Regions from separate parts of the Variovorax sp. FG153 genome, predicted to be linked through region 3. Evidence: riboswitches for the same ligand, from Rfam matches in the RefSeq annotation. Region 3 holds a riboswitch; each other region holds the start of a gene.
The links. Region 3 has a riboswitch for cobalamin ahead of ACODT0_RS21060 (TonB-dependent receptor). Riboswitches for the same ligand answer to the same signal wherever they lie in the genome.
Positions count from the first base shown of each region.

Region 1: it holds a riboswitch for cobalamin, as region 3 does, so the genes downstream of both, ACODT0_RS30640 (TonB-dependent receptor domain-containing protein) here and ACODT0_RS21060 (TonB-dependent receptor) in region 3, are expected to answer to the same signal.
Region 2: it holds a riboswitch for cobalamin, as region 3 does, so the genes downstream of both, ACODT0_RS36810 (TonB-dependent siderophore receptor) here and ACODT0_RS21060 (TonB-dependent receptor) in region 3, are expected to answer to the same signal.

Region 1 is NZ_JBMDKG010000037.1:62,307-65,576, forward strand. Features, by position in the region: gene ACODT0_RS30640 (TonB-dependent receptor domain-containing protein) at 1-1,436, opposite strand, end outside; cobalamin riboswitch at 1,533-1,780, opposite strand; gene ACODT0_RS30645 (ClcB-like voltage-gated chloride channel protein) at 1,886-3,270, shown strand, end outside.
Region 2 is NZ_JBMDKG010000057.1:12,184-15,453, forward strand. Features, by position in the region: gene ACODT0_RS36805 (ATP-binding protein) at 1-955, shown strand, start outside; cobalamin riboswitch at 1,030-1,287, shown strand; gene ACODT0_RS36810 (TonB-dependent siderophore receptor) at 1,472-3,270, shown strand, end outside.
Region 3 is NZ_JBMDKG010000019.1:91,595-94,864, reverse strand. Features, by position in the region: gene ACODT0_RS21060 (TonB-dependent receptor) at 1-2,000, opposite strand, end outside; cobalamin riboswitch at 2,238-2,523, opposite strand; gene ACODT0_RS21055 (hypothetical protein) at 2,571-2,867, opposite strand; gene ACODT0_RS21050 (hypothetical protein) at 3,113-3,270, shown strand, end outside.

The sequences.
Region 1 (3,270 bases), on a different contig from region 3:
TACTTGAGGCCGAGCTCGACGTTGCGGCTCGACTCGGGCTGCAGGTCGGGTTTGCCATATTCGCTGAAGCGCTGGTAGAGCGTGGGCGCGCGGAAGGCGGTGCCGGCCGAGGCGGTCACGCGCAGCTTCGGCGTGATCGCGAAGCCGTAGGCGGCGCTGCCGGTGGTCTTGCCGCCGAACTCGCTGTCGTCGTCGTGGCGCACGTTGAGCTGCAACGAGTGCGGACCCTGCACGAAGCCGTAGCCGAGCGAGACCGCGTCCTGCGAGCGCTTGCGCGCCAGGCCCTTGTCAGTGCTGCTGGTGGGGGCGTTCTCGAGCCGGTCCTCGCGGCGTTCGAGCGCGGCCGTCACCAGGTGCGGACCGAAGCGCAGTTCGTTCTGGAACAGGTAGCCGCGCAGCCGGGTCTCGGTGCGGTAGTACGAGGGCATGGTGCTGTAGACCGACTGCGAATCGGTCACCTGCAGCCGGGTGCTGTAGACCTCGTTCCATTGCGCCGACCAGGTCAGGCCGGCGGTGCGCAGCCGGTTGCGGCTCTGGTCGTCGAGGTAGTAGGCCGGCGGCTTGCTGCCGGACTTGGCGGCGTCGTAGTGCGCCTTGGTATCGCTCGACAGCGCGGTGGCCTCGAGCCGCTGGCCGGGCGCGATCTGCCAGCCCAGGCGCACATTGCCCGAGGTGGTGTTGTAGCCGTCGCGGTCGGGGCTGGTGAAGCCGTCCTTGGGCAGCGTGCGCTTCTCGAGCGGCTGGATGTTGAAGCCGCGGCTTTCCTCGTGCGCCACGCCGAACGAATAGTCGAAGGCGTTGGCCTTGCCGCTGATCGCCGCCTCGGTACGGAACAGGCCGTGGCTGCCGACACCCACGCCGATCGAGGGCGACACCCCCTCCTCGCCGCGCTTGGTGAACAGCTGGATCACGCCGCCGATGGCGTCGGAGCCGTAGACCGCCGCGGCCGGGCCGCGCAAGACCTCGATGCGGTCGATCTGCGCCAGCGGGATGCTCTCCCAGGCCGCGCCGCCGGTGGCCTGCGAGTCCACGCGCACGCCGTCGATGTAGACGGCGGTGAAGCGCGTCTCGGCGCCGCGGATGTAGACGCTGGTCGAGTTGCCGACGCCGCCGTTGCGCACGATCTGGATGCCGGCCTGGCGCGCGAGCACGTCGGCCACGCCGGTGGAACCGCTGCGCTCGATGGTCTCGCGGTCGATCACCGAGACATCGGCCACCAGGTCCGACAGCGGCTGCGCGGTGCGGTTGGCCGTGACCACGGTCTCGCCGAGCGCGCCGGCCGGAGTCTGGGCCGAGGCCGCCAGCGGCAACTGGGCCAGCAGCAGGCCGCCGAAGGCCGGCACCAGGGCCAGCGGCAGGCCGGCCAGGCGCATGCCGATGCGGGACGCGGGAATGCGAGCGCGCGAACGGCGCGAGAAGGAAACGCAGGAAATCATGGAGTGAGCGAACGAACGTCTATGCCCCTTGCCGGCCTCCCCGCCGGCGCCCGGGGCGCCATTGGTCCGTGCCTGCATCGACGAAGCGAAGAGCATGCGCGAACCGCCTTGTTGGCCGGTATCCGGGCTGGCAGACCGGCCCTCGCCGCCTTCCCAGGCGCCTGTTTCAGGGCGCCCAGTGGCTCGTGTGGAGAGGGTGGCGCCTTGCGGCGCCGTCTGCTTGACCGTTGCGGGGGCAGCGCAGGCGGCTTCGGTGCCGGCGCGCGGCCGGTCCCTTCACTCCTGCTTCCCGTTGAACCGCGGCGCGTGAACCACGCCGCAGGCACCAACGGGCGAGATTCTAGGCGTTGCGCCGCGCGCCTTAAGTCGAAAGTTGCGTGCGCCCGACGCTCGCCGCGTCCCGCGCACTAACATCGACGGGCTATGGGATGCCATCACCACCACCCCGCATGACCCTGCGTTCCTCGCCATTGCTGCGCCTGCGCTCCGCCCTGCAGCGCCTGTTCGGCGTCTCGGGCTGGCAATCGATGCTGCTGTGGTCCATCGTCGCCGGCCTGCTCGGCACGCTCGCTACCGAGGGCTTCCGCGCCGCGCTGCGCGGCTTCGAGCACCTGGTGCTCGGCCCCGGCGACAGCCTGGTCGCGATGGCGCGCGCGCTGCCGTGGTGGGCGCGCATCGCCTTCCCCGCCGTGGGCGGCCTCGTGGCCGGCGGCCTGCTCGTGCTCGCGAAGCGCGTGGCGGTGCGCAGCGCCACCTCCGACTACATGGAGGCGATCGTGCTCGGCGACGGCCGCATCCCGGTGGCGCAGACGCTGGTGCGCAGCGCCTCCTCGCTCGTGAGCATCGGCACCGGCGGCTCGATCGGCCGCGAGGGCTCGATGGTGCAGCTCGCCGCGCTGGCCGCCTCGCTGCTGGGCCGGGTGTTCCGCTTCCCGGTCGAGCGGCTGCGCCTGCTCGTGGCCTGCGGCGCGGCGGCCGGCCTCACGGCCGCGTACAACGCGCCGATCGCGGGCGCCTTCTTCGTCGCCGAGATCGTGCTGGGCTCGATCGTGATGGAGAGCGTGGGCCCGATCCTGATCGCGGCGGTGGTCGCCAACATCGTGATGCGCGCCCTGCCCGGCTACCAGCCGCCCTACCAGATGCCGGTGTTCCCCGAGCTGCATGGCGCGGAGATCCCGCTGTTCGCGCTGCTCGGCGTGCTGCTGGGCTTCGCGGCCGCGGGCTTCCTGCGCGCGCTGCAGGGCAGCCGGGCGCTGTTCGCGCGGCTGCCGTTCGCGCTGCCGTGGCGGCTCGCGCTCGGCGGGCTCGCGATGGGGCTGGTGTCGGTGCCCTGGCCCGAGGTCTGGGGCAATGGCTACAGCGTGGTCAACGCGGTGCTGCACACGCCCTGGACCTGGACCCTGATCGCCATGGTGCTCGCGGCCAAGCTGGTCGCCACGCTGGCCACGGCCGGCTCGGGCGCGGTGGGCGGCGTGTTCACGCCGGCGCTGTTCTTCGGCTGCATGGTGGGCGCGCTGTTCGGCCATGCCGCGCAGGCGCTGTGGCCGCATGCGGTGTCGGCCCCCTACGCCTATGCGGTGGTCGGCATGGGCGCCTTTCTCGCGGGGGCCACGCAGGCGCCGCTGATGGCGATCCTCATGATCTTCGAGATGACGCTCAACTACCAGGTGATGCTGCCGCTGATGCTGGCGGGCGTGATCGCCTATTTCGTCGCGCGCTCGGCCAACGCCGGCTCGATGTACGAGATCACGCTGCGCCGGCGCGAGCAGCAGGACGAGCAGCTGCGGCTGCGCTCGCTGCACATCCGCGACCTGGTGCAGCCGGCGCAGACGGT
Region 2 (3,270 bases), on a different contig from region 3:
CGCGCTGCGCTTCGACGCGATCGACAACGGCTGGCTGGTGCTCGCGCGCAAGGAGCAGGTCGAGACCATCAGCTGGGGCGGCAAGCCCGAGAAGCACTACGTGAGCGGCCCGCTCGGCCCCCGGCTCACGCCGCGCGGCTCCTTCGACGTGTGGAAGGAGACGGTGCGCGACACCAGCGTGCCCTGGGGCACCAACGACCTCGACTTCGCGCGCCAGTTGCGCGACGAGCTGATCCGCGCCAGCGCGGCGCGGCTGGCCGACACCTACAAGGCCCGCACCGAGCTGCTGGCCGTGCTCGGCCACGACCTGCGCGATCCGCTGCAGTCGATCACGATGGCGGCCAAGCTGCTCGAGCGCAGCCTGCCCGACGGCAGCAACGCCGGCGCGCGGCTGGGCCAGCGCATCCAGACCTCGAGCAGCCGCATGGCGCGGCTGATCGGCCAGGTGCTCGATGCCTCGCGCCTGCAAAGCGGCATGGGCCTGCAGGTGGTGCCGGCGCAGATCGACCTGGCACGGCTGCTGGAAGACGCGGTCGACGAGTCGCGCACCGCCTACCCCGGCTCGCAGCTCGAGCTGGAGGCGCCCAGCACGCTGCCCGTGCTGGCCGACCCCGACCGCATGGCGCAGCTGGTCGGCAACCTCGTGAGCAATGCGCGCCACCACGGCCTGCCCGGCGAGGCGGTGCGCATCCGGCTCGAGCAGGTCGACACGCACGTGGTGTTCAGCGTGGCCAATCGCGCGCCGCCGATCGATGCCGCGCTGGTGCCCGACCTGTTCAGCGCCTTCAAGCAGCGCAGCGTGCCCAACGAGCGCAACAAGGGCGGACTGGGCCTGGGGCTGCACATCGCGCAGGCCATCGTGCGCTCGCACCGCGGCAGCATCGGCTATGCGCACGACGACGGCTACGTGGTGTTCACGGTGCGGCTGCCACACACGCCCACGCCCGCGCCCTGAGCTTTTCGCGCCGGGCGGCGCAAGACCCGCTCCTATAATCCGCCCCGCCGGCCGATGCAAACGAAAGCATCACCCAAGCCGGCACGCGCGAAGGTGCGCCGGTCCCTCGACCGGCGTTAAACGGGAAGCAGGTGACGGGTCCTCCAGGCCCCAGTCCTGCGCTGCCCCCGCAACGGTCGGCGGATTCGCGGTTCTCACGGTCGATGCCCTCGCGGGCATCGTCAGCCACTGTGCCCCGGCATGGGAAGGCGAGGATCGCGGCAACGGCGCATCTCCCCGATGCACCGCGGCGCTCCGCAAGCCCGGATACCGGCCTTCGCCTCGTTCGGTCGCTGCGGGAGTGCAGGCAAGCCGTATCGGTCACGCATGGGCGCGGGGCCGGTCGCTGGCGGGTCCCCTCGGCGTCCGGTTGTTCTCATGGCCCGCGGGAGCGCGGGCCCGAAGGAAACCCTCGTGCGCAACATCTCCCGGCGCGGCCGCGTCAGACCCCACCAAGCCCTCATCGGATCCGGCGTCATGCTGCTCGCCTCGGTCGCTTCGGCGCAGGACGCCGAAGGCTCGCTGCCGCCCACCACCGTCAGCGACCGCAAGACGATCTCCACCGCCACGCGCCAGGAAGCCGACACGCTGCGCCTGCCCTTCGCCACCTATTCGGTCGAACGCGCGCAGCTCGACGCGGTGGGCGCCGTCACGCTCGAGGACACGCTGCGCAGCGTGCCGGGCCTGCAGTACGGCACGCAGGGCAACTACTACTCGCGCTTCGAGACCCGCGGCCTGCGCGACACGCAGGACGTGCTGGTGCTGATGGACGGCGTGCCGCTGCGCCTGCTGCAGGGCAATGCCGACATCACGCTGATCGCGCCCGACCTGGTCGACCGGCTCGAGTTCATCAAGGGCCCGGCCTCGGCGCTCTACGGCAAGAACGCGATCGGCGGCGTGGCGCAGTTCTTCATGAAGCCCGAGCGCGCGGGCGGCAGCCTCACGGCCACCGTCGGCAGCTACGGCCGCCTCGACGGCAGCCTGCGCTACCGCTGGGACTTCGAGCGCGGCAACCTCTACGTGGGCGTGGCCAACAGCGACTACAACGGCTTCCAGCGCGACGCCGGCCGCGCGCAGTCGGCCCTGCTGGTCGGCGGCGATTTCGCCGTCACGCGCAACTGGACCACCGGCTTCCAGCTCTACGACACGCGCGTGCGCGGCGACCGCGGCTCGATCGTGCCGCTGGTCAACGGCAAGCCGATCTTCGGCATCACCTCGCGCGACAACTACGGCATTCCCGACTCCTACGTCACGGGCGACTACCAGTCCTTCTCGTGGAAGAACCGCTTCGAGCTCGGCGCCGGCTGGTCGATCAATCACCTGAGCAGCTTCGCGCGCTACAACCGCTTCTTCGCCGGCGGCATCACCATCGTTCCGCCGCCCGCGGCCGTGAGCAAGGGCTATTCCGAGAGCTACACCGCCGACCGCGGCGTCTACCACGAGCTCGCCGCCACGCACCTGATGGCGGGCAAGGGCTGGAGCAACGAGTTCCAGGCCGGCTTCAACCTCGAGCGCGGCTGGCAAGGCCTCGACTCGCCGAGCTTCAGCAACGCGCCCACCTACCGCGGGCCGTTCTACGACATCCCCGTGAGCAACGTGCGCAACGATCCGCGCGGCGTGCGCGGCAGCATCACCTCCTCGCGCTTCGACCAGGAGGTGCGCAGCGTCTACCTGCAGGACCGCTTCGAGTACGGCCCGGTCGGCTTCACGCTGGGCGTGCGCCACGACCGCTTCGAGCAGACGCTCGGCCGCACGGGCACGCAGGTGATCTCGGCGCAGGAAGGCAGCCACACCAGCCCGCGCGCCGGCGTGGACTGGCTGTTCCTGCAGGGCGATGCCTCCTCGCACGCCGTGTTCGCGAACTGGAGCGAAGGCTTCCGGCCGCAGGCGGTGGCGCTCAACACGCGCGGCGGCGTGGTGGTGCCCGACATCCTGCGGCCCGAGATCACGCGCAGCAAGGAAGTGGGCCTGAAGGGCCGCGCGGCGGACGACCGCTGGAGCTACCAGCTCAGCCTGTTCGAGGCCGAGAAGATCGACGGCCAGCGCTCCTACCGCAACGGCCCCGACTCCTTCGTCTTCAGCAACGCGACCTCGCGCACCAAGGGCATCGAAACCCAGTTGCAGTTCCAGCTCTCGCCGCGCTGGAACGGCTACCTGCACTACACCTGGCAGGACGCGCGGCTCAAGGACTTCCAGACCTACACCGACAGCGGCGCGCGCAGCACCAACTTCGGCGGCTATCGCGTGCGCATGTCGGCCCACAACATCGCCGGCGC
Region 3 (3,270 bases):
AGGTTGTAGCCGCGCAGCGCGAGCTTGAGCGACTTGTTGGCCTGCCAGCTCACCGAGGCGTCGGCCACGGTGTAGGAGCCGATCTTGCGCGAGTTGGCCGCGTCGACCTGGCGCGAGCCGACGTAGCGCAGGCCGAACTCGGCCTCCCACTGCGGCAGGAAATGCCAGTGCAGGAACAGGTTGGCCGCTGCCTCGGGCACGCCGAACGGCGTGTTGCCGGCGCGCGAGACCAGTCGGCCGCTCACGGCCTCGTTGAAGTCGTCGTAGCGCGCGCGCAGCCTGGCCGCATTGGCCCCTAGCCGCAGCGTCGGGGTCAGAGCGAGGTCGAGCGTGGCCTCGATGCCCTCGGACGACTGCTTGCCGACCTGCTGCGAGACGCTGGGGTTGTTCTGGTCGCGCGACAGCAGCTTCTTCTTCTCGATGCGGTAGGCCGCCACGGTCCAGGCGCCGCGGTTATCGGCCAGCTGACGCTTGTAGCCGACCTCGACCTGGTTGCCGGTGCTGAGGTCGAACGGCGCCTGCGTGGTCGAGGTGCTGATCAGCGAGGTCAGCGGATCGGCCGCGTGCGCCAGCTGCGCATAGAAGGACTGCGAGGCATCGGGCGCATACACCGCGCCGATGCGGCCGGTGGCGTACTCGAAGGTCTTCGTGAGGCTGTTGGCCGCGTTGGCCAGGTCGGTGCGCGCCACCTTGGCATGGTCCCAGCGCAGGCTGGCGACCAGCGACCAGCGCTCATTGAAGGCCAGCTTGTCCTCGGCGAACACGGCATAGGTGCTGGTGCGGGTCCGGTAGCGCGGCAGGTAGGGCGACGGCGACTGGTAGTAGCCGGGCAGGAAGACGAAGGGGTCGACCACCGAGCGGCCGCCGTAGGGCGAGTCGCTCGAGTTCAGGAAGTCGATGCGGTTCACGTCGAAGCCCACCAGCACCTGGTTCTTCATGCCGAACAGTTCGTGCCGGAAGGTGGCGTCGGTGCGGTTGCCGACCTGCTCCTGGTCGTGGCCGATCTCGAGGTAGTCGCCGCGCGTCACGCGGCGCGTGGCGGCATTGAAGGTGTAGGTCTCGCTGTTGCGCCAGTGGCGCTGGCTCGCGAGCCGGTAGAGCTGGTTGTGCACGGTGACGGCATCGCTGGGCGTCCAGAGCGCGTCGAGGCGGGTCCACTTGTCGTCGTACTTGAGCTCGGCGTCGTCGACGTTGTAGTTCTGGCGCAGGGTCCGGCCGTCGAGGCGCCCGTCGATCAGCGACACGCCCTGGTAGCGTTGCGGCGACTGGCGGCCCTCGTCGTGCGACAGGGTGAACTGCAGCTCGGGCGAGACGTCCAGCCGCAGCGCACCACCGACGGCCAGGCTCTCGCCCTCGCCGCGCGCCATGAAGCCGTGGGTGGCGCGGTGGCTGATGTCGAAGCGGTACGAAAGCTTGTCGTTGATCGCGCCGCCGCTGCCGAAGGCGGCCTGGCGCGTGGCGTCGGAGCCGTAGCTCAGCAGCGCCTCGTTGTGGATCGGTCCGCGCGTGGGCTTCCTGGGCACCACGTTGATCGCGCCGCCGATCGCGCCTTCGCCATACATGACCGAGGCCGCGCCGCGCAGCACCTCGATGCGGTCGACCGACCAGGTGTCGAACGGGAAGGTGACGGTGCCCGCGCCCGCGAACAGCCGCGTGCCGTCGAACAGCTGCATCACCGAGCCATGGCCCGAGAAGCCGCGTGCGGCCATCGAGGTGCTGCCGTTGCCCGGCGAGGGCGCGCCGGTGATGCCGGTGGCGCGGGTGGCGGCCTCGATGACGGAGACGTCGCCGCGCGCGCGGATGGTCTCGCCGGTCAGCACCTCGATGCTGGCGGGCGTCTCGAGCGGCGTGAGGCCGAGGCGGCTGCCGGTCTGCGTGGGCTCGGCGAGCGACAACGCGGTCTGGGCGCCGGCCTCGACCTGCACCGGCGGCAGGCTGGTGGCGGCCTGCTGCGCGAAGCCGCTGCCGGCCCCGAAGGCCAGGCCGATGGCGGCGGACATGCCGCCGAGGCGGCGGGTGGCCGGGCGACCCCGGTGGCGGTGCGGGCGACGGCCGGCCGCGCCCCTGCGATCGCCTGGCGGCGATGCGTGATCCATGTGACTTCTCCTCCGACCCGCGTCCCCGCAGGTGCTCTGACCGAACGTGGACGCGGCGGGAGGTCGATCGATGGCCGGGACCGGCGGCGGGTAAAGCGAGCACTTCGCCGGCCGGCGGCCCGGACACGCACTCCCGCAGCGTCCGAGGCGGTGACGAAGGCCGGTATCCGGGCTCGCGGAGCGCAGCGGCGCGCAGTCGATACTGCAGCGCCGTTGCGGAAGCCCTCGCCTTCCCACGCCTTGGGGGCGCAGTGGCTGCCGATGCCCTGGGGGCATGGCGTAAGGACGTCCAGATCCGCTGACCGTTGCGGGGGCAGCGCAGGAATGGAGGCGTCGATCCGTGAACCGACGCGTCGCACCTGCTTCCCGTTTAACCCCGTGGCCATGGCATGCATGGCTGGCGGGGCACCTTCGAACCGTGGTGCCGGTGCGTCCTTCCTTCCTCGGAAGAATGGCCGCACCGAACGGCGGGAATTATAGGGAGCGGGTGCGCGCGGGCTCGTCGGGCGTGCGGGTGTCCTGCGGCCGGCCGGGGCCTTCGGTGCCGAACAGCCGGCGCAGCACGCTGACGCCGGCCACCAGCGCGTTCGAATAGCTGGTGTGCGGCTCGATGGCCGCTTCGAGCGGCAGGTAGGAATGCACCGCGCCCTCGCCCGCGGCATCGTCGACCGCCTCCATCAGCACCCAGTAGAACTCGCCGGGCTCCAGCTCGTGGACGGTCAGCGCGAGGTTGCGGGGCGACGGCGACAGGGTGGCGGGGATGGTGTTCACGCGAAGCTCTGGAAGGTGGGCGTTGGCGATGATGGGGGCGCGCCGCCGGGATCGTGGACACGCCCTGTCACAACGCGCGTGTACTCGATCACGTTCACCGCCGGCGAAAACCCTGTGGGCCTCCTGCGACGGGCGTTGGCGCCCACCGTTCCCAGCTCCCGGGCTTCTCCTACATGCGAGCGCCGGTGCGCGGCCTAGTTTCGAAGCGGATCAGCAGCCAGCCAAGACACACAGGAGGCCCCCCAATGAAGCAGTTCAGCCTGGAATCGCGGATGACATCGAGCATCGGCGGCGCGTTCTATCCCACCGGCTACTCGATGGTGATGTTCCCGAGCGCGGAGGACGCCGACCGGATCGGCCGCCAGCTCATCGAACAGGGCACGAGCGGCGACGACGTCTACCT